Regions from separate parts of the Streptomyces sp. NPDC003393 genome, predicted to be linked through region 2. Evidence: predicted binding sites of a transcription regulator. Region 2 holds the regulator's gene; the other holds the start of a gene.
The links. The regulator HrcA, encoded in region 2, represses chaperone genes, less so after heat shock. The targets are predictions, from matches to a motif close to TTNGCACTCNGNNNNNCNGAGTGCNAA.
Positions count from the first base shown of each region.

Region 1: the regulator HrcA is predicted to act here: its motif matches at 6,302-6,328, upstream of groES (co-chaperone GroES).

Region 1 covers NZ_JBSFRB010000044.1:24,710-33,424, reverse strand. Annotated here, with positions in the region: gene ACWDUZ_RS31695 (glycoside hydrolase domain-containing protein) at 1-2,903, shown strand, start outside; gene ACWDUZ_RS31690 (class I SAM-dependent methyltransferase) at 3,149-4,339, opposite strand; gene ACWDUZ_RS31685 (polysaccharide deacetylase family protein) at 4,431-5,375, shown strand; gene ACWDUZ_RS31680 (polysaccharide deacetylase family protein) at 5,372-6,199, shown strand; gene groES (co-chaperone GroES) at 6,475-6,783, shown strand; gene groL (chaperonin GroEL) at 6,897-8,522, shown strand; partial or broken gene ACWDUZ_RS31665 (DEAD/DEAH box helicase) at 8,676-8,715, opposite strand, start outside.
Region 2 covers NZ_JBSFRB010000005.1:9,994-18,708, reverse strand. Annotated here, with positions in the region: gene ACWDUZ_RS06790 (S41 family peptidase) at 1-1,614, opposite strand, end outside; gene ACWDUZ_RS06785 (hypothetical protein) at 1,728-2,282, opposite strand; gene ACWDUZ_RS06780 (VOC family protein) at 2,445-2,837, opposite strand; gene ACWDUZ_RS06775 (16S rRNA (uracil(1498)-N(3))-methyltransferase) at 2,869-3,609, opposite strand; gene ACWDUZ_RS06770 (nitronate monooxygenase) at 3,606-4,694, opposite strand; gene dnaJ (molecular chaperone DnaJ) at 4,806-5,942, opposite strand; gene hrcA (heat-inducible transcriptional repressor HrcA) at 5,943-6,959, opposite strand; gene ACWDUZ_RS06755 (MBL fold metallo-hydrolase) at 7,108-7,848, shown strand; gene ACWDUZ_RS06750 (DUF3097 domain-containing protein) at 7,881-8,699, shown strand; gene ACWDUZ_RS06745 (Uma2 family endonuclease) at 8,671-8,715, opposite strand, start outside.

The sequences.
Region 1 (8,715 bases), on a different contig from region 2:
CGCCGAAGACCACCGTCACCATCACCTACGTCAACAACTCCGCCCGCTGCGGCACCGGCTCCGCCGTCCAGCTCTACCTGGACTCCTTCGACGCGGCGAACCCGGGCACGCCGTACGCGACCGTGCCGCTGCCGGTCACCGGGGCCGCGTGGTCGTCCGGCGGGACGACCAGCCTGACGCTGCCCAAGGCGATCACCGGCAAGCACGCCGTCCACCTGCGGCTGACCACGACCCCGGATTCCTCGCACCCGTACGTCGCGAACCTCGGCCGGATCACCTTCGACCACGTCGAGGCGCCCGCCGTCACGGACAAGACCGCCCTGCGCAAGGCGATCGACCGGTACGAGGGGCTCTCCGGCGACGCGGAGCGCTACGACGCCATCGACTTCGGCGTCTACCTGCGCGAACTCGCCGCCGCCCGTGCCCTCGCCGACGCCGACGACGTGACGCAGACCGAGGTCGACACCCAGACCCGCAGCCTCACCCTCGCCGCGGGCCAACTGGTCCCGCTGCCGAGACTGCGACTGGAGGACCTGGTCACCACCGCGTCGGCCCTCGCCGACGACCGTTACACGGACGCGTCGTGGCAGGCGTTCACCGCGGCACTCACCGCGGCCAAAGCCACCATCGCCGACGACACGGCGGCGGACTCCACGCTCACCGCACGGTACGAAGCCCTCCGCCACGCCATGTCCGCGCTGACGACGAAGCCCAGGACCGCACCGGCGCCGCCCGACGCGGTCTCGGCCACCTCGTCCGGCACGAGCGTGACCGTCGCCTGGTCCGCGTCCGCCGACGACGGCGGTTCCGCGGTCACCGGCTACCGGATCGCACTCAGCGACGGCCACCAGATCCGGGTCGACGACCCGCACAGCCGCAGCATCACGTTCAGCCGGCTGCGGGCCGGCCGGTCGTACACCGCGCGCGTCCAGGCGGTGAACGAGTTCGGCGCCTCGCGCCAGAGCCCCGCGACGGCACCCGTGGTGACCGGCGGCGGCACGCCGCAGCAGCCGAACGTGACGGGCGTCGTCACCGACGGCAAGCAGGTCCGCGTGACCTGGCGGCCGGCCGGCGACGGCGGATTCCCGGTCATCGGCTACACCGTGACCCTGAACGACGGCACCACCGCCCATGTCCCCGCCACCACGGGCACCGCGCTGCTCACCACCACGGGCGGGGCGAAGGCGCACACGGCGACCGTCACCGCGGTCACCCTCGCCGGAACCTCCGACGCGCCCGACACGACCACAGCGGCCTCCGCGTCCGGCACCGCCGCCGCGGCGGACGCCGCCGACCCGGCGTACGCGCCCTCGCCCTTCCCGGACGAGACGCTCGAGGCGCACTACGCCTCCGACAACTGGCCGGGCGGCGGCGACGGGAGCGAATACGTCTACGGCCTGCTCGACGGCTTCAAGGACCTCGGGCCCGACATCCTCGCCGCCGACTCCAAGGTGCCCGCCGGCACCGCACTCACCGCCGAGAACGACAAGATCGCCGTGAGCATCAACAACGCCGCGACGCAGAAGGAGGTGGACCGGGCCGAGGTCGACGCGACCAACAGCGCCACCGTCACGATGGCGGACGGCCTCGGCTCCCGGCTGGGTCAGATCTACAGCGACGCCCTGAAGGGCGGCCTGCTGCCGAAGACCAGCGCGCTGTTCTCCCGCGTTTCGCAGGGCCTCGACAAGGGCGGAGCGGCGAAGGACCACTACGGCTACCAGCGCCCGTACGTGCGGCTCGGGTTCGTCGGTGACGGGGGCGCCGTCTACGAGTCGCAGGACGGCTCCTACGGCGGCCTCACCACCAGCGGCTCCTACCCCAGCGGCCACACCTACGCCGGCTACGAAGCGGGGACCGTCCTCGCCACGCTCCTTCCGGAGCTGGCACCCTCGATCCTCGCCCGCACCTCGGAGTACGGGAACAACCGCATCGTCCTCGGATTCCACTACCCGCTCGACGTCATGGGCGGCCGCATCACCGGTCAGGCCACCGTCGCGCACCGGTGGGCCGACCCCGAGTTCCAGAAGCTGCTCATGCAGGCCCACGTCGAGATCGAGAACGTACTGCTCGCGCAGTGCCGGGAGGAGGGGTACGGCGACACGCTCGCGGCCTGCGAGGGCGACGCCTACGACGGCCTGAGCACCGCCCAGGACGTCGACCTGTACACGCAGCGCCTCACCTACGAGTTCTCCCAGGTCGGCAAGGCCGGGCAGCCCCTGAGGACGCCGTCCGACGCGGCGGCGCTGCTGATCACCGCCTTCCCGGATCTCACCACCGCCCAGCGCACGCAGATCCTGGAGCAGACCGCGACGGACTCGGGCTACCCGCTCGACCGCACCGCGGACGGGGAGGCCGGCTGGCAGCGGATCAACCTGGCCGCCGCGATGGCGGCGGACGTGGTCGTCCACGCCGACGGGTCGGTCACGGTGAAGAACCACCCGGACGCCACGAAGGCCAGTGTCGCCGACGCCAGGTCGATCACCGTGGGCGGCCTCGCTGTCGACGGGTTCGACCCCGAGGGGTCCACGTACGTCGTCGACTGGCCGAAGGGCGGAAGGCCTCCGGCCGTCTCCGCCGTGGCGGCCGAGCCCGGGGCGCGGGTGAAGGTCACCGACGGCAGCTCCCTGCTCTCGTCGACCGGCTCCCGGCTCACCGCCTACACCATCACGGTGACCTCGGCGAACGGGGCGTTCACCCGGACCTACACGGTCGGCATCCAGCGCACGGACAACGGCCACCGGCCGTTGTGGGCCGGCGGTGACGGCTCCGCCGCGGGCACCGGCGGCTGGGACCCCGGCGGCCGGGATCTCGGGGGCCTCGGCTCCGGTTCCACCGGCGGAACGGGCCTCTGGTCCCGCGCGGCCGAGTGGTCCGGGACACGGGGACTCCTGCCCCGGGCCTAGGGCACGACACGACGGCCGGACCTCGTTCGCGGGGTCCGGCCGTCGCGTTTTCGTACCCCGTGACGGTGCCGCCGCGCGAGGGCTCGCGCCGCACCGGGATGTGCTTCGTGAAGTCCTGGGTGAACGGGGATCCGTCCCGGTCGGCGACCCGCCGCTCCCGCCAAAGTTCCGCGGTCCGCGTGCTCGAGTGGAGCTCCGCGGGCCACGCGCGACGGTGCCGCCGGGCGCCGCCCCGGTAGGCCGTGTCAGCCCGCCGGGTGGCCGACCAGCATCGTCGGCGCCCCCGCGACCCGGGTGAGGAACACCGTCACCGTGTTCCGCCCCTGCGCCTTCGGCAACACCTTGCGGCGCAGTTCCTCCGGCTCGACCGCCGAGCCGCGCTTCTTCACGGTCAGGGTGCCGACCTGCCGTTCCCGCAGCAGCGCCTTCAGCTTCTTCACGTTGAAGGGGAGTTGGTCCGTGATCTCGTAGGGGGTGGCGTACGGGGTGGGCCGCAGTTCGTCGGCGGTGACGTACGCGATCGTCTCGTCGAGCAGGCCGCCGTCGAGGTCCGCGGCGACCTCGGCGACGAGGTGGGCACGGATGACGGCGCCGTCGGGCTCGTACAGGTAGCGGCCCAGCGGTCGGACCGGGGGGTTCGCAAGGCCCCGGCCGCGCAGGCTGTGCGGGCCGGGGAGCAGTGTCGCCCGCACCAGGCCCGGCTCGGTGGCGAACCACAGCACCGCCTCCTTCACGTCCCCGCAGTCGGAGATCCACTCGGCCTCGGCCTGCGGCGGCACCGCCTCGTGGGGGACACCGGGGGCGATCTTCAGGGCGGCGTGCGGGGCCTCGAGGGCGGTCTCGACGGCCCAGGAGAGCGGTGGCGAGTAGGCCTCCGGGTCGAAGATCCGGCCCCGGCCGCCCCTGCGGGCCGGGTCGACGAACACCGCGTCGTACGCGGAGGTGTCGACGTCCGTCACGTCCGCCTCACGCACCTCGATCAGGTCGGAGAGGCCCAGGGCCTCGGCGTTCGCGCGGGCGGCGGCGGCCGTCACCGGGTCGCGGTCGACGGCGAGGACCCGGATCCCGGCGCGGGCGAGGGCGATCGCGTCGCCGCCGATGCCGCAGCACAGGTCGGCGAGTGAGGTCACGCCGAGTTCGGCGAGGCGTGCGGCCCGGTGCGCGGCCACGCTCGCGCGCGTCGACTGCTCGACCCCGTTCGGCGTGAAGAACATCCGCCGCGCGTCCTCGGCCCCGAACTTCGCCGCCGCCCGCTGCCGCAGCCGGGCCTGGCCGAGCGCGGCCGACACCAGTCCGGCCGGGTGGCCGCGGCGCAGTCGGGTGGCGACGGCGAGCTCGTCGGCGGGGTCGGTGTCGCGCACCTCGTCCAGGAGGGCACGGCCCTCGGGGGTGAGCAGGGCGGCGAAGGCGTCGAGCGGGGCCTGTGGGTCGTTCACGGGCTCATTGTCGGCCAGTCGGTGGACGGTGTGCCCGGCGGCCGCGGTGTCGGCGCGGGTTCGGGCCGGTGGCCTGCGAGGATCCGGCACCATGAGAGCAGTCGTACAAAACGATAAGAAGCGTCCCACACTGGTCTGTTCTCCGAGGCGCGGAGCGGGTCTGCGTGCCGGGCTCGCCGCCCTCGCCCTCACCGCCCTCGCCTCCGGCTGCTCCGAGACCGACACGCCGGCACCGCCCGCCCCGGGCCAGCAGCTCGGCCAGGCGCCCGCGGCGCGCGCCCTGGACTCCTACGCCAACCGCCTGCGCGCCTCCCACGCGGCCAGGGTCGCCGCAACCAAGCGCTGGGGCCTGAAGCAGGTTCCCCTCACACCCTCGAAGCCCTCCGCCGTGAGACCGCGGATCACCCCCCGCCCGGGCTTCGAGGTGAGCCGCCAGAAGGACTGGTACCTCCCCCCGGTCTTCACCACGGTCCCCACCGAGGACAAGGTCGTCTTCCTCACCATCGACGACGGAGCGGAGAAGGACCCCGCCTTCCTGCGCATGATGAGCGAACTGAAGATCCCCTACACGGCGTTCCTCACCGACTACCTCATCAAGGACGACTACGCCTACTTCCGGAAGATGCAGGCCTCGGGGGTCACCCTCAACAACCACACCCTGCACCACCCCGACCTGCGGAAACTGTCCTTCGAGCAGCAGCGGCGCGAGATCTGCGACATGCAGGACATCATGGACGAGCAGTTCGGCGAGCGCCCGAAACTCATGCGCCCGCCCTACGGCAGCTACAACCAGGACACCCTGGCCGCCGCCAAGTCCTGCGGCATCGAGTACGCGCCGATCTGGAACGAGGAGGTCTTCGCCGACCACTGGGAGTTCCGCGAGAAGGACCAGCGGCTGCGCCCCGGCGACATCGTCCTCACCCACTTCCGGGGCCGCAAGGAGTGGAACGGCACGATGGCCGACGTCATGCGCCGGTTCCTGGACCACGTCACGGCCGAGGGGTTCGCGGTGGCGCGGCTGGAGGACTACCTGTGACGCTGCGGCCGTGGCCCCGGCGCACGGCCGCGCTGCTGCTCGCGGCCGCACTGCTGCTCCTGGCCGGCTGTGCGCCCTCCGTCGACCCGATCGAACGGCTGGGCCGCAAGGCGGCCCAGCGGGTGCGGCCCGGGACACCGGCCCCCGGGCAGCCGTACCGCCGCTGGGGCCTCGCTGCCCCGCTGTCCCCGCCCCCCTCCGCCCGCCCGCTGCGCCGCACCGCGCGGGACTCCGCCCCGCCCCCGGTCCTGGACCACGTCCGCACCGACGACCGGGTCGTCTTCCTCACCTACGACGACGGCGCCGAGCGGGACCCGCGGTTCGTCGACATGGTCCGCGAACTGCGGCTGCCGGTCGGCATGTTCCTCACCGACAGCGTCGTCGGGCCGGGTCAAGGGCACTTCGGGCGACTGCTGGCGGCCGGTGCGGACCTGGAGAACCACACCCTGGACCACCCTCTGCTGCGCGGCCTGCCGTACCGGGCCCAACGCGCGGAGATCTGCGGCCAGCGCGACAAGCTCCACGCCCGCTTCGGTGTCCGCGCCCGCCTGTTCCGCCCGCCGTACGGCGCGTACGACACCACGACCCTGCGCGCCGCCGCCGACTGCCAGGTCTCCGCGGTCGTCCTGTGGCGCGCGTCGATGAAGGAGACCGACCTGCGCTTCACCCACGGCTCCCACTCCCTGCGCCCCGGCGACATCGTTCTGGTCGCCGCCGGCGACGACGACCTCGACGGCCCGCCCTTGCGCACCCGCACGATCCGCCTCCTGCGAAAGATCCAGCAGGCGGGCCTGGCGGTGGGGAGGCTGGAGGAGTACCTGTGACAAGAGCCGTCCGGGCGTCCCGAGGGAGTTCGAGGACGCGGCCGTAAGGGAGGGAGCCCAGGTGTCGCCGAAGGCCCCGACCGGCGACGCGCCACGAGGCAATTGGCACTCCGCTTGACCGAGTGCTAACGACGGTCATAGTCTCGGCTCTGGCACTCCCCACCGGAGAGTGCCAACACAGCGACGGGCAGGTCCGGCACCCGCGACGACGGATCGACCTGGTCGCCACCTCAGACAGTTAACCCCGTGAGATCTCCGAAGGGGGAGGTCGGATCGTGACGACCGCCAGCTCCAAGGTTGCCATCAAGCCGCTCGAGGACCGCATCGTGGTCCAGCCGCTGGACGCCGAGCAGACCACGGCCTCGGGCCTGGTCATCCCGGACACCGCCAAGGAGAAGCCCCAGGAGGGCGTCGTCCTGGCCGTGGGCCCGGGCCGCTTCGAGGACGGCAACCGCCTTCCGCTCGACGTCAAGGTCGGCGACGTCGTGCTCTACAGCAAGTACGGCGGCACCGAGGTGAAGTACAACAACGAGGAGTACCTCGTTCTCTCGGCTCGCGACGTCCTCGCGATCATCGAGAAGTAATCACCTCGATCCCTGCTTTGAGCTGCGCCCCTGGCCCCCGCGACCGATAAGAAGCCGGGCGCCCGGGGCGCAGCGCCTTTTCCACCCAGATTTCCGAGAGGGCTCCCGCTGCCATGGCGAAGATCCTGAAGTTCGACGAGGACGCCCGTCGCGCCCTCGAGCGCGGCGTCAACAAGCTCGCCGACACGGTCAAGGTGACGATCGGCCCCAAGGGCCGCAACGTCGTCATCGACAAGAAGTTCGGTGCCCCCACCATCACCAACGACGGTGTCACCATCGCCCGCGAGGTCGAGGTCGAGGACCCGTACGAGAACCTCGGCGCCCAGCTGGTGAAGGAGGTGGCGACCAAGACCAACGACATCGCTGGTGACGGCACCACCACCGCCACCGTGCTCGCCCAGGCGCTGGTGCGCGAGGGCCTGAAGAACGTCGCCGCCGGCGCCTCCCCGGCGCTGCTGAAGAAGGGCATCGACGCCGCCGTCGCCGCGGTCGCCGAGGACCTGCTTTCCTCGGCCCGCCCGATCGACGAGAAGTCCGACATCGCCGCCGTGGCCGCGCTGTCCGCCCAGGACCAGCAGGTCGGCGAGCTGATCGCCGAGGCGATGGACAAGGTCGGCAAGGACGGCGTCATCACCGTCGAGGAGTCCAACACCTTCGGTCTGGAGCTGGACTTCACCGAGGGCATGGCCTTCGACAAGGGCTACCTGTCGCCGTACTTCGTCACGGACCAGGAGCGCATGGAGGCCGTCCTCGACGACCCGTACATCCTGATCCACCAGGGCAAGATCTCCTCCATCGCGGACCTGCTGCCGCTGCTCGAGAAGATCATCCAGGCGAACGCCTCCAAGCCACTGCTGATCATCGCCGAGGACGTCGAGGGCGAGGCCCTGTCGACCCTGGTCGTCAACAAGATCCGCGGCACCTTCAACGCCACCGCCGTCAAGGCCCCCGGCTTCGGCGACCGCCGCAAGGCGATGCTCCAGGACATGGCGATCCTCACCGGCGCCACCGTCATCTCCGAGGAGGTCGGCCTCAAGCTCGACCAGGTCGGTCTGGACGTCCTCGGCTCCGCCCGCCGTGTCACCGTCACCAAGGACGACACCACGATCGTCGACGGCGCCGGCAACAAGTCGGACGTCGACGGCCGCGTCGCCCAGATCAAGGCCGAGATCGAGAACACCGACTCCGACTGGGACCGCGAGAAGCTCCAGGAGCGCCTCGCGAAGCTGGCCGGCGGCGTGTGCGTCATCAAGGTCGGCGCCGCCACCGAGGTGGAGCTGAAGGAGAAGAAGCACCGTCTGGAGGACGCCATCTCCGCGACCCGCGCCGCGGTCGAGGAGGGCATCGTCTCCGGTGGTGGCTCGGCTCTGGTCCACGCCGTGAAGATCCTTCAGGACAACCTCGGCAAGACCGGCGACGAGGCCACGGGTGTCGCGGTCGTCCGCCGCGCCGCCGTCGAGCCGCTGCGCTGGATCGCCGAGAACGCCGGCCTGGAGGGCTACGTCATCGTCTCCAAGGTCGCCGAGCTGGAGAAGATGAGCGGCTACAACGCCGCCACCGGCGAGTACGGCGACCTGGTCAAGGCCGGCGTCATCGACCCGGTCAAGGTCACCCGCTCCGCCCTGGAGAACGCCGCCTCCATCGCCTCCCTCCTGCTGACGACCGAGACCCTGGTCGTCGAGAAGAAGGAAGAGGAAGAGCCGGCCGCCGCGGGCCACGGCCACGGCCACGCCCACTGAGCGCCGCGCTGAGCGTTGACCGACGGTGCCCAGTTCCCCTGCGGGGGGCTGGGCACCGTCGCGTTGTACGGCGGTTCAGCCTCTGCCGTGACGGGTCGTCGCCGGGTGCGGCTTCGTCGTGGCCGTTCACGCCGGACGTGGCGGCTGCCGCACCTGCCAGTCGATGTACGTGCCCAGCCGGCTGCGGCCTGCC
Region 2 (8,715 bases):
CGGGGTCTCCTCCTTCTCGGAGACCTCGAAGGGGCGGCCGTGCCGCTGCGGGCCGAACGGGGAGGGCGTCGTCGCGGCCAGGGTGATCAGATGCGGGCGGGAACTCTCCACGAACGCCAGGTCGAAGACGTGCTCGTCATAGACGGGATCGAAGGAGCGGTGGGAGAGGAAGGCGAGGTGCTTGCCGTCCAGGGTGAACGCGGGGGCGTAGTCCTGGAAGCGCAGCGGGGTCGCCTCGGTGACCGACAGGTCGGTGGCGTGCGCCAGCCGGATCTGGCTGAGCGGGCGCGGGCCGGGGTGGGACCAGGCGAGCCAGGTGGAGTCGGGGGAGAACGCGAGGCCGGTGACGTCGCCGTGCTCGCTGCGGTCGACCTCGCGGACCTCGCCGGTCTCGCGTTCGACGAGCAGCAGCCGCCCGTCGTGGGAGGCGACCGCGGCCCGGCTGCCGTCGGGGGCCATGGCCAGTTCCAGGACCCGGCCGAGCCGCCCCGCGGCCAGCCGGCGCGGGGTCGCGCCGGGCGCCGGGCCGGTGGCGGGCGCGAACTCCAGGGCGTCGTCCCCCTCGGCGTCCGTCACCCACACCACCCACTCCTCGCCCTCGGCACGGAAGGTGCGCGGCAGCCTGGCCCGTACGCCGGGCTCGGCGGCCAGCGCGCGGGCGGGGCCGGAGCGGTGGGTGACCCAGTGCACCGCGCCGCGCACGGCGACGGCGCTGCCGCGCGCGGTGTGGTCGGGCGCGGCGGAGCCGAACCAGCGGGAGGCGTTCACCGGATAGGGCTGGAGGTCCACGCGCGGGCCGCCGAGCCGGATGTCGAGCCGGCGCGGTTCGGCGCCGTCGAGGCCGTCCAGGAGCCAGAGTCCGCCCGCGCTGGAGTAGACGACCCGGGTGCCGTCGGTGGCGGCGTGGCGGGCGTAGAAGCCGTCGAGAGGCGTGTGCCGCCGCAGGTCGGAGCCGTCGGCGAGGGAGGAGTACAGCGCGCCGGTGCCCTCGTGGTCGGAGAGGAACGCGATCCTCTCCCCCACCCACAGCGGGTACTCGAGGTTGCCGTCCAGCTCCTCGTGCAGCCGTACGAACTCGCCGGTGTCCTCCCGGTCGATCCACAGTCTGCCCGCGGTGCCGCCCCGGTACCGCTTCCACCAGGCCGCCTCGCGGCCCATGGGCGCCGACAGCAGGACGGTGTGCGGTCCGTACGCGATGTCGCCGACCGGGCCGTACGGCAGGGTGGCGGCCGGTCCGCCGTCCAGCGGGACGGCGCGTGCCCAGCTGCGGCGCAGGCTCGCCTGGCCCTGCGTGCTCAGCGCGAGCACCCGGCCGTCCGGGGTCCAGCCGCGCACCTGGGTGCGCCAACTCCCCCAGTGGGTGAGGCGTTTGGCGGGGCCGCCGTCGACCGGGGCGACGTGCACCTCGGGAGCGCCGTCCCGGGTGGAGGTCCAGGCGACGGCGGTGCCGTCGGGCGAGATGCGGGGGTGGTTCACCGGCACGTTGTCGGCGCTGACCCGCCAGGCGCGCCCGCCGTCCAGCGGCGCGAGCCACACGTCGTCCTCGGCGGTGAAGGCGACCGACTCGCCGTGCAGATGGGGGAAACGGAGGTACGCCGTCGACGCGGACAGCAAAGACGATGCGGACTGAGTCACCCGATCACCCTACGCAGCGGCGGCGGCCGCGGACAGGGGTCCGGATCACTTGGACGTGCTTCCTTCGCACGTCACGCCGTGGACAGGGCCCTTCACTTGCCCGGGACCGGCCAGCAGGTCGGGTCGCCGTGGCACCAGATGGTCCGGGTCACGGTGACCGTGACCGTCGGGCCCGGCTGCCCGTGGGTGCCGGGCGGCCGGTAGGTGGGGCCGCCGACGGCGTCGCAGTCGCCGAGCCCGCTGACGTGGAAGACCACCCTGCCGCCCGCCTCGGCACTCAGGTCGCCGCGCACACAGGCACCGCTGACGGCCCGGGTGACCTTGCCGGTGACGGTGATCTTCCGGCCGTCCTCGGTCTCCCCCCGGCAGTCGACGGAGGCCACGGTGGCACGGGACGCCGACGGCGCCGGCGTGGCGGTCCTGCCGCCGCCGTCGTAGTGGGCCGTGCAGTTCAGCCGGCGCACGGAGGTGTGCCGCCGGTTCAGCTCGGCGGTCGCCGTACGGTCGGTCGTATAGGCCACCGACGCGGTACTCAGCCCGCCGGGATCGCATGCGACGGCCCCGCCCGCGACGAGCACCACGAGCCCCGCCGCGGCCATCACCCGCCGCCCGCGCGGCAGTTGCCGCATCCACCTCGACACCCCCATGCACGCCAGCGTGCCACCGGCCCGCGCCCCGTGGAAGGGCGCATACGGCCACGCGCGCGCCGCACGGGCGCCGTCCGGGCCCTGGCCGACGCGGCCCGGCGGCGCGGGCTGCTGCCCGGCGCCAGGGAGGCGGCCGGCCGGGAGCTGTCGAGGCCGTCGCCGTCAGCCGCGCAGCAGCAGCCACTCCTGGAGTTCCACGAGGTTGCCCTCCGGGTCCTTGAGGTGGGCGACGCGCATGCGGTCCGTCATGGGGGCCGGGCCGTGCAGCAGGGTCGCGCCGCGGGCGGTCAGCTCGGCGCAGTAGGCGTCGAGGTCGTCCACGCGCAGCACCACCAGGGAGCGGTGGCCGCTGGCCTCGTCGCCGAGCTCGCCCAGCACCTCGGCCATCATCGCCCGGTCCTGCAGGGCGATGCCCGCGGACCCGGTGGCCGGACTGAACTTCTCGTACGGCCCCTCGGCCGCCCCGGACTGCGGCTTGAGGCCCAGGACCTCGGCGTAGAAGCGGTAGGCGGCGGCGAAGTCGGTGACGAGCAACCGGACTTGGGCGAGTTCCACGACATCCCCTACGGTTCGGGACCGGCGATTGTCAGGACCAGCGGCCGGTGCGGCCCATCAGCAGGGCGGCCGCCGCGGTCCCCGCGGTCGATGTACGCAGCACCGTACGCCCGAGGACGTACGCCTTCGCTCCCGCCTCCTCGAACGCCGCCAGTTCCTCCGGGGAGACACCCCCTTCGGGGCCGACGACGAGCACGATGTCGCCCTCGGTGGGCAGTTCGGCGCCGGCCAGGCGCTCCTCGCCGCTCTCGTGGAGGACGGCCGCGAAGTCCGCCTCGGCCAGCAGTGCCGCGACCTGTCCGGTCGTCGCCGCGTCCGCGACCTGAGGGAAACGGACCCGGCGGGACTGCTTGCCGGCCTCGCGGGCGGTCGCCCGCCACTTGCCGAGCGCCTTCAGGCCGCGCTCGCCCTTCCACTGCGTGATACAGCGGGAGGCCTGCCAGGGCACCACGGCGTCCACGCCGACCTCGGTCATCGTCTCCACCGCCAGCTCACCGCGGTCCCCCTTGGGGAGGGCCTGCACGACGGTGATGCGGGGGGACTCCGGGGGCTCCTCGTGCACGGTCTCCAGGTCCGTGACGACCAGCCGGTCCTTGCCCTCGGCGGCCTTCACCACCCCCTCGGCCCAGCGACCTCGGCCGTCGGTGAGCACCACGTCCTCTCCGGGCCGCAGCCGCTTCACGGAGACCGCGTGCCGGCCTTCGGGACCGTCGAGCACGAACTCCGGTCCGGTCCCGGCCAGCTCGTCGACGACGAACACCGGTGCGGTCATCGCACGTCACCTCCCGCCGGCGGACGGACGGACAACGCCGTCCGGGCGGCGTCGAGTTCGGCCGCCAGCAGCTCCACCAGCTGTCCGGCGGGCAGCTCGCGGGCCATGCGGTGGCCCTGGCCCGCCCAGAGCGCCATGCCCTGCGGATCGCCCGCCTCGGCGGCGGCCCTGCGCAGGGGGGCGACGAGGTGGCTGATCTCCGGGTAGGCGGCCGGCGCGTACCGGCCGTGCTCGCGCACGAACCGGTTGACCAGGCTGCGGGCGGGACGGCCGGAGAACGCGCGGGTCAGCTCCGTGTGCGTGAACAGAGGGTCGGTCAGGGCCTGCTTGTGCAGGTCGTGCGCGCCGGACTCGGGGGTGGTCAGGAACGCGGTGCCCAGCTGGGCGGCGCTCGCGCCGGCCGCGAGGACGGCGGCGATCTGGCCGCCGCGCATGATGCCGCCGGCGGCGACGACCGGGAGGTTGACCGCCTCGCGGATCTGCGCGACGAGGGAGAGCACGCCGATACCGCAGCCGTCGTTCTCCGGGCAGTCGCGGTGGGCGCCCTGGTGGCCGCCGGCCTCCACGCCCTGGGCGACCACCGCGTCCGCGCCCGCCCGCTGCACGGCCAGCGCCTCCTCGACGGTCGTCGCGGTGACCAGGGTGAAGGTGCCGGCCCGGTGCAGGGAGTCGATCACCTCGCGGGTGGGAACGCCGAAGTGGAAGGAGACCACCGGCACCGGGTCGTCGAGGAGCACGGCCAGCTTGACGTCGTAGCCGTCGTCCCGCGCGCACTCCGGATCGCCCAGCTCGGTCCCGTACCAGGTGGCCTCACCGGCCAGCTGCTGGGCGTAGAGGTCGAGCGCGCCGGACTCGGCATGCTCGGCCTGGGGCACGAAGACGTTGACGCCGAAGGGACGGCCGGTCAGTCCGCGCAGCTGCTTGATCTCCTGGTACATCCCGTCGGCGGTCTTGTACCCGGCGGCGAGGAACCCGAGCCCGCCCGCGTCCGACACCGCGGCGGCGAGCGGCGGCCCGGAAGGACCGCCCGCCATCGGGGCCTGCACGATCGGGTGCGGGAAGAGATCGGTCAGTGCGGAGGACATGAGCGCATGGTGCCACGTCCTGCTCGAGGCTCCGAATCGGGCGGACCCCCGGCCTGCGCGAGGGGCGCCCACTGCCGGCAGCGGGCGCCTCCTCTCGATCAGCGGCCCAGCTCAGCGGCCGTTGAACGCGTCCTTCAACCGCGAGAACAACCCTTGCTGCCCCGGCTGGAACTGCCCCTGCGGCCGTTCCTCGCCGCGCAGCTTGGCCAGCTCGCGCAGCAGGCGCTCCTGCTCGGGGTCGAGCTTGCCCGGGGTCTGGACCTCGACGTGGACGACGAGGTCACCCCGGCCGCCGCCGCGCAGATGCGTGACGCCCCGGCCGTGCAGCGGGATCGACTGGCCGGACTGCGTGCCCGGGCGGATGTCGACCTCCTCCAGGCCGTCCAGGGTCTCCAGCGGCACCTTGGTGCCGAGGGCCGCCGCGGTCATCGGGATGGTGACCGTGCAGTGCAGGTCGTCGCCGCGCCGCTGGAACGTGGAGTGCGGCAGCTCGTGGATCTCGACGTACAGGTCACCGGCCGGGCCGCCGCCGGGGCCGACCTCGCCCTCGCCGGCCAGCTGGATGCGCGTGCCGTTGTCCACACCGGCCGGGATCTTCACCGTCAGCGTGCGCCGGGCACGGATGCGGCCGTCGCCCGCGCACTCCGGGCACGGGGTGGGCACGACGGTGCCGAAGCCCTGGCACTGGGGGCAGGGCCGGGACGTCATGACCTGGCCCAGGAAGGACCGGGTGACCTGCGAGACCTCACCGCGGCCACGGCACATGTCGCACGTCTGGGCGGAGGTCCCCGGGGCCGCGCCCTCGCCGTTGCAGGTGTTGCAGACGACGGCCGTGTCGACCTGGATGTCCTTCGTGGTGCCGAAGGCGGCCTCGTCCAGCTCCACCTCCAGCCGGATCATGGCGTCCTGGCCCCGGCGGGTGCGCGAGCGCGGTCCGCGCTGCGACGCCGTCCCGAAGAACGCGTCCATGATGTCGGAGAAGTTGCCGAAGGCGCCGGCCCCGAAGCCGCCCGCACCCGCGCCGCCGGACTGCGAGAGCGGGTCGCCGCCGAGGTCGTAGACCTGCTTCTTCTGCGGGTCCGACAGCACCTCGTAAGCGGCGTTGATCTCCTTGAACCGCTCCTGGGTCTTCGGATCCGGGTTGACGTCCGGGTGCAGCTCGCGCGCGAGCCGCCGGAAGGCCTTCTTGATCTCTTCCTGCGACGCGTCGCGACGCACGCCGAGAACGGCGTAGTAGTCCGTGGCCACTTACGACTCCGCCAGGATCTGTCCGACGTACCGTGCCACTGCGCGTACCGCTCCCATCGTTCCCGGGTAGTCCATGCGGGTCGGTCCGACCACGCCGAGCTTGGCGACTGCCTCGCCGCCCGAACCGTAGCCCACCGACACGACGGACGTGGAGTTGAGTCCTTCGTAGGCGTTCTCGTGACCGATGCGCACGGTCATGCCCTGGTCCTGTGTCTCACCGAGCAGCTTCAGCAGGACGACCTGCTCCTCCAGCGCCTCCAGGACGGGGCGGATGGTGAGGGGGAAGTCGTGTGCGAAGCGGGTCAGATTGGCGGTGCCGCCGATCATCAGCCGCTCCTCGTTCTCCTCGACCAGGGTCTCGAGGAGCGTGGACAGCACCGTGAAGACCGTACCGCGGTCCTCGAGGTCGAAGCCCTCGGGGAGATCTTCCACCAGGTGCGGCACATCCGTGAAACGGCGGCCGGCGACCCGGCTGTTCAACCGCGCCCGCAGGTCCGCGAGCGAGGTCTCGCCGAACGGGGCCGGGCAGTCGATCATCCGCTGCTCGACCCGCCCGGTGTCCGTGATCAGCACCAGCATCACGCGCGCGGGCGCGAGCGAGAGCAGCTCCACGTGCCGCACGGTCGAACGGGTCAGCGACGGATACTGCACCACGGCGACCTGCCGGGTCAGCTGCGCCAGCAGCCGCACCGTGCGGGCCACCACGTCGTCGAGGTCGACGGCGCCGTCGAGGAAGTTCTGGATGGCGCGCCGCTCCGGCGGGGTCATCGGCTTGACCCCGGCGAGCTTGTCGACGAAGAGGCGGTAGCCCTTGTCGGTGGGGATGCGGCCCGCGCTGGTGTGCGGCTGGGCGATGTAGCCCTCGTCCTCCAGGGCCGCCATGTCGTTGCGGACCGTGGCCGGTGAGACGCCGAGGTTGTGCCGCTCGGTGAGGGCCTTGGAGCCGACCGGCTCCTCGGTTCCGACGTAGTCCTGGACGATGGCACGCAACACCTGAAGCCGTCGCTCACTGAGCATCGCGTGCACCTCCAAAACTGCCTCGGATCCCGCCTGGCACTCGGCGCATACGAGTGCCAGCATTCCCGCGCCCAGTGTACGGCCGTCGGGTACACCGTCGGCAAGGCTGGTGCCGACGGGCCGGTGCGGGGAGGGATAGCGTCCCGGTATGACGGTGACTTGGGAAGAGCTGGGGTGGGAGCGGCTGGCGGAGGGGGTCGGCCGGGTGCGGTTGCCGGTGTGGGACTGCACCGTCGGGCTGGTCGTCTCGGGCGGCACGGCGCTGCTGGTGGACGCCGGGTCGAGCCTGGCGGAGGGAGCCCGGCTGCGGGCGCAGGCGCGGGAGCTCGGCGGCGGCGATGTGACACTTCTCGCGCTGACCCATCCGCACTTCGACCATGTCTTCGGGGCGGCGGCGTTCCCGGCCGCGGCGGTCTTCGCCGCCGGGGGCGCGCGTGCCGCGTCCGAGGACGGCCGCGCGCGCGAGGAGTTGCGCGCGGACGCCGTACGCAACGGACTGGACGCCGAGGCGGCCCGCGAGGCCGCGGCGGCGCTGGTGCGGCCCGGCCGCGAGGTGCGCGGCCGGCTGACCGTGGACCTCGGGGGCGGCCGTCGGGCGCTGCTCGCGGACGTGGGGCCCGGCCACACCGCGCACGACCTGGCGGTGGTGGTGCCGGGGCTCGCGGACGGGCGGACCGTGGTGTTCTGCGGCGATCTCGTCGAGGAGTCCGGCGAGCCGCAGGCCGGCCCCGACGCCGTGCCGTCCCGCTGGCCCGCCGCTCTGGACCGCCTGCTGGAGCTGGGCGGCGAGGACGCACTGTACGTGCCCGGTCACGGAGCGGTGGTCGGCGCCGAGTTCGTGCGCACCCAGCGCGACGCGCTCGCCGCCCGCTTCGGCGTGTCGAGCTGATCGCGTACGGCCTTCTCCATATCGTCACTCGAATGCGGCAGTACTCACCCGACCTGACCCCTCCGTGGAAGAAGCCGAAGGCCGTGCCCGAGGTGGCGGCGGAGCCGGGCCTGGTCGTCGAGGAACCGGGCACCGGCTTCTGCGGGGCGGTGATCCGCTGCGAGGCGGGCACGGTGACCCTGGAGGACCGCTTCGGCAAGCACCGGGTGTTCCCGCTCCGGCCCGGCGGCTTCCTGCTGGAGGGCAGGGCGGTGACGCTGGTGCGGCCGGCCTCCGGGCCGGCGCGTCCCACCCGCACGGCGTCCGGTTCGGTCGCCGTTCCCGGCGCACGCGCGCGCGTGGCCCGCGCCGGGCGGATCTATGTCGAGGGGCGGCACGACGCCGAGCTGGTCGAGAAGGTGTGGGGCGACGACCTGCGCGTCGAGGGCGTGGTCGTGGAGTACCTGGAGGGCGTCGACGACCTGCCGGCGATCGTGGAGGCCTTCGCTCCGGGCCCGGACGCGCGGCTGGGCGTGCTGGTGGACCACCTGGTGCCGGGCACCAAGGAGTGGCGCATCGCGGAGTCGGTGACCAGCGAGCACGCACTGGTGGTGGGCCACCCGTACATCGACATCTGGGAGGCGGTGAAGCCGGCCGCACTGGGCATCCCGGCCTGGCCCGCCGTCCCGCACGGCCAGGACTGGAAGACGGGCGTGTGCCGTGCGCTGGGGTGGCCCTCGGAGAACACCGGGGCGGTGTGGCAGGCGATCCTGAAGCGAGTGGGGTCCTACAAGGACCTGGAGCCGGAGCTGCTGGGGAGGGTTGAGGAACTGATCGACTTCGTCACGGCAGCGGGAAGCGGTGGGGCTTGACGTCGGGGAGGGTGCC